DNA from 2 places in the Pelomonas lactea genome. Region 1 is predicted to be linked to the other one. Evidence: predicted binding sites of a transcription regulator. Region 1 holds the regulator's gene; the other holds the start of a gene.

Evidence for each region. The regulator NrdR, encoded in region 1, represses ribonucleotide reductase genes. The targets are predictions, from matches to a motif close to CACNANATNTNGTG.
Region 2: ACG04Q_RS13040 (ribonucleoside-diphosphate reductase subunit alpha) is a predicted target of NrdR. The motif match lies at 1,094-1,107, and genes of this name have one in related genera.

What each region holds. Positions count from the first base shown of each region.
Region 1 covers NZ_JBIGHX010000002.1:414,156-416,548, reverse strand. The annotation lists ZMP/ZTP riboswitch at 1-67, shown strand, start outside; gene glyA (serine hydroxymethyltransferase) at 126-1,379, shown strand; gene nrdR (transcriptional regulator NrdR) at 1,389-1,832, shown strand; gene ACG04Q_RS06220 (pilus assembly FimT family protein) at 1,977-2,393, shown strand, end outside.
Region 2 covers NZ_JBIGHX010000004.1:16,913-19,305, forward strand. The annotation lists gene ACG04Q_RS13035 (sigma-54-dependent transcriptional regulator) at 1-846, shown strand, start outside; gene ACG04Q_RS13040 (ribonucleoside-diphosphate reductase subunit alpha) at 1,341-2,393, shown strand, end outside.

The DNA of each region.
Region 1 (2,393 bases):
ACCGGGAAGCGTGAGGCGGCCGAGGTTGATGCCTCACCGCTTTCAGCCGTTCGCCTGGGCAGCCCTGAGCTTCACGTCCTCCGTGACCGCCGGGGATTTACCGCCTGACCTTCGGAACACCTGCCATGTTTGACCGCACCACCTCCACCCTCGCCCTGGTCGACCCCGAGCTCTGGACCGCCGTCCAGAACGAAACCCGCCGCCAGGAAGACCACATCGAGCTGATCGCCAGCGAGAACTACACCTCGCCGGCGGTCATGCAAGCCCAGGGCAGCCAGCTGACCAACAAGTACGCCGAGGGCTATCCCGGCAAGCGTTACTACGGCGGCTGCGAGTACGTTGACGTGGCCGAGCAACTGGCCATCGACCGATTGAAGCAGCTCTACGGCGCCGAATTCGCCAACGTGCAGCCCAACAGCGGCTCGCAGGCCAACCAGGGCGTGTTCTTCGCGCTGCTGCAGCCCGGCGACACCATCATGGGCATGAGCCTGGCCGAAGGTGGCCACCTGACCCACGGCATGGCGCTGAACATGAGCGGCAAGTGGTTCAACGTCATCTCCTACGGCCTGAACGCCAAGGAAGAGATCGATTACGACGCCATGGAAGCCCTCGCCCGCGAGAAGAAGCCCAAGCTCATCATCGCCGGCGCCTCCGCGTACTCCCTGCGCATCGACTTCGAGCGCTTCGGCAAGATCGCCAAGGAGATCGGTGCCTACTTCATGGTCGACATGGCCCACTACGCCGGCCTGATCGCTGCGGGCGTCTACCCGAACCCGCTGCCGCACGCCGACGTCGTCACGTCCACCACGCACAAGAGCCTGCGCGGCCCGCGCGGCGGCATCATCCTGACGAACAAGGAAGACATCGCCAAGAAGATCAACTCGGCCATCTTCCCCGGCATCCAGGGTGGCCCGCTGATGCACGTCATCGCCGGCAAGGCCGTGGCCTTCAAGGAAGCGCTGTCGCCCGAGTTCAAGGCCTACCAGCAGCAGGTCGTCAAGAACGCCAAGGTGCTGGCCGAGACGCTGATCGAGCGCGGCCTGCGCATCGTCTCCGGCGGCACCGAAAGCCACGTCATGCTGGTGGACCTGCGCCCCAAGAACCTGACCGGCAAGGAAGCCGAGGCCATCCTGGGCGCCGCCCACATGACCTGCAACAAGAACGGCATCCCCAACGACCCGCAAAAGCCCATGGTCACCAGCGGCATCCGCCTGGGCACGCCGGCCATGACGACGCGCGGCTTCAAGGAAGAACAGGTGCGCGCCACGGCCCACCTGATCGCCGACGTGCTGGACAAGCCGCACGACGAGGCCAACCTGGCTGCCGTGCGCGAGAAGGTCGCTGCGCTGACGGCTGCCTTCCCGGTCTACCGCGGCTAAAGCGACCGAATGCGCTGCCCGTTCTGCTCTCACGCCGAGACCCAGGTTGCCGAGACCCGGGAATCGGATGAGGGCGACGTCGTCCGGCGCCGGCGCCGCTGCCTGTCCTGCGACAAGCGCTTCACGACCTATGAGCGGGCCGACATCGCCCTGCCCTCGGTCGTCAAGAAGGACGGGCGGCGCGCCGATTTCGATTCCTCGAAGTTGCGCGCTTCCATGCAGTTGGCGTTGCGCAAGCGCCCGGTCAGCGTCGAGCAGATCGACGCGGCGCTGAACCGCATCGAGGAAAAGCTGCTGGCCAGCGGCGCGCGCGAGATCGCGTCCACGCGGCTGGGCGAACTGGTCATGCGCGAGTTGAAGCGCATCGACAAGGTCGCCTACGTGCGCTTCGCGTCGGTCTACCGCAGTTTCGAGGACGTCGACGAGTTCCGTCAGCTGATTCGGGAAATTTGATCCGGAGTTTCCCTATCCCCCTTCAGAGGGGCCAGGGGGGCGCCTCTCCCCCACCTCCCCCTCCATCCCGCCTTAAGGGGGAAAGACGCGTACGGGGCTGGTTTCTAGAGTTCGTTCATCGCCAACGAACCTCTCGGAGCCGCCATGAACCGCACCGCCACCCGCCGCCTCAGCCTCGGTTTCACGCTGGTCGAAATGTGCGTCTGCGTGAGCGTTGGCGCCACGCTGCTGAGCCAGGCCGTGCCCAGCCTGAACAAGATGCGCCAGGAACGGGTGCTGCGTGCGGCCTCCGGGGCGTTGGCAGATGACCTGCGCTTTGCCCGCGCGGAGGCGGCGCGCATGAGCGATTCGGTCTACTTCCGCGTCAGCGGCAAGGGGGCCAATGCCTGCTACGTGCTTTACGCCGGCAAGCGCGACGGCTGTGATTGCGCCGGCGGTCAATCCGCCTGCAAGGCGCCTGGCAGCTACGTCATCAAGGCCGAATGGCTGCCCGCGGCAAAGGGCCTGCAACTGCGCAGCAACGCCGAGACGCTCGAGTTCCAGCACCGCCAAGGTCTGGTC
Region 2 (2,393 bases), on a different contig from region 1:
GTCAACTGCGGCGCCATCCCCGAGAACCTGCTGGAGGCCGAGTTCTTCGGCTACCGCAAGGGCGCTTTCACCGGTGCCAACGAAGACCGCGAAGGCTTCTTCCAGGCGGCCGACGGCGGCACGCTGTTCCTGGACGAGATCGGCGACCTGCCGCTGGCGATGCAGAGCAAACTGCTGCGGGTCATCCAGGAGCGCTCGGTGCGGCCCGTGGGGGCGACGGTGGAGTCGCCGGTCAACGTGCGCATCCTCAGCGCGACGCACAAGGACCTGTCCGCCGAGGTGGCGGCGGGCCGCTTCCGGCAGGATTTGTTCTACCGGCTCAACGTCATCCAGATCCGCGTGCCCCCCCTGCGCGAGCGGCTGGAGGATCTGGGCCTCATCAGCAGCCGCGTGCTGGCGCGCATCGCACAGGACGCCGGCGTGTCACCCACGCCGCGTCTCACGAGCGGTGCGTTGCAGACGCTGTCGCGCTACGCCTTTCCCGGCAATGTGCGCGAGCTGGAGAACCTGCTGCACCGCGCGCTCGCGCTGGCGGGCGGTGAGTGGATAGACAGCGTCGATCTGGGGTTGCCCGACACGCTGCTGGACGAGGGCCGCAGCGAGTCGCAGTTCGCTGCGCTGGAGACGGCTCGCGCGGCGGAGCCGATGGCCGAGGGGTTGCTGCTGCCGGAGCAACTGCCGAGCGATCTGGCCATCTACCTCGACGAGGTGGAGCGCGCCATCCTGCTGCGGGCGCTGGAGCAGCACCGCTTCAACCGCACCGCCGCAGCCGCCAGCCTGGGCCTGTCCTTGCGCCAGATTCGTTACCGCATGGCGCGGCTGGCCATCTCGGCCGATGACAACTGAGCGAATCGCCTGTCGGGATTTGCCCTGCTTGAATCCGCCGCATGGCGCGCGCCGCGCGTGACGGCCCAGCGGCAAACCCAGCAACGGCGCGGCTTTGCGGGCCGCTTCGGGCCGCCAGCCCAATGCCGATGCGGGTCTCGCCTCGCGAGGCCCGATCTGATCGGGCAACGGCGCGTGTCGTGGGTTTTTGGGGTGGGGATTGCGACCCGGGTTTGACACTAGGGGTAGTGCTTGAGGGGTCCCGGGGCCATAGATATAGTGTTCCTTCGTGATATCCTGCTGACCCAGTCGACCCCATGACCATCACCTCGGAATTGCTGTCTGCAGTGGCCTCGCCATCGCGGCAACCCACCCGAGGAACCAGCCGGAACGCCGGTCTGGCAATGGACCGGCGGGGCCGAAACACCACCACTCCAGCAACGCGCGATGCGTCGACCCTGCACCGGGTCTGTGCCGCGCTTTTGCCTGTCATTTCTCGATAAAAGGATCTCCTCATGCTGCATGAAGCCGCCTCGGGCCAGGCCGCCCCCGCTGCCACGCTTTCCTCGGGTTCACCGGGTGCGTTTGGGTCCGACGCGCAAGCCCCCAGCGCTCCCGTGCTGTCCAGCTACCAGGCTTACCAGATCATTCGTCGCAACGGCGCCGTGGTCTCCTTTGAGCCGAGCAAGATCGCCGTCGCGCTGATGAAGGCCTTCCTGGCCGTCCACGGCACCAGCGGTGCGGCCTCGGCCAGCGTGCGCGAGACGGTGGAACAGCTGACCCAGAACGTCGTGCGCGCGCTGCTGCGTTCCCGCCCGAGTGGCGGCACCTTCCACATCGAGGACGTGCAGGACCAGGTCGAGCTGGGCCTGATGCGCAGCGGCCAGCACGACGTGGCCCGCGCGTACGTGCTGTATCGCGAGCGCCGCGCCCAGGAGCGTGCGGCCCAGGGTGAAGCCGCCCGCGCCGCCGAGCCGGCGCTGATGGTGGTGGACGGCGGCGAGCGTCGCCCGCTGGACCTGGCCGCGCTGAAGTCGCTGATCACGTCGGCCTGCGAGAACCTGGGCGCGGACGTCAAGCCCGAGCCGGTGCTCGCCGAGACGCAGCGCAACCTGTACGACGGCGTCGCCATCGACGAGGTCTACAAGGCCGCCATCCTGGCCGCCCGCACGCTGATCGAGAAGGACCCCGGCTACAGCCGTGCCACCGCCCGCCTGCTGCTGCACACGATCCGCCGCGAGATCGTCGGCGGCGAAGTGACGCAGGCCCAGATGCAGGCTCGCTACGCCGAGTATTTTCCCGGCTATATCAAGAAGGGCATCGCTGCCGAGCTGCTGGACGAGAAGCTGGGGCAGTACGACCTGGCCCGTCTGGGCGCGGCCCTGAAGGCCGAGCGCGACCTGCAGTTCGACTACCTGGGCCTGCAGACGCTGTACGACCGCTACTTCCTGCACGTGGACGACGTGCGCATCGAGATGCCGCAGGCTTTCTTCATGCGCGTGGCCATGGGCCTGGCGCTGAACGAGATCGATCGCGAGGCCCGTGCCATCGAGTTCTATGAAGTGCTT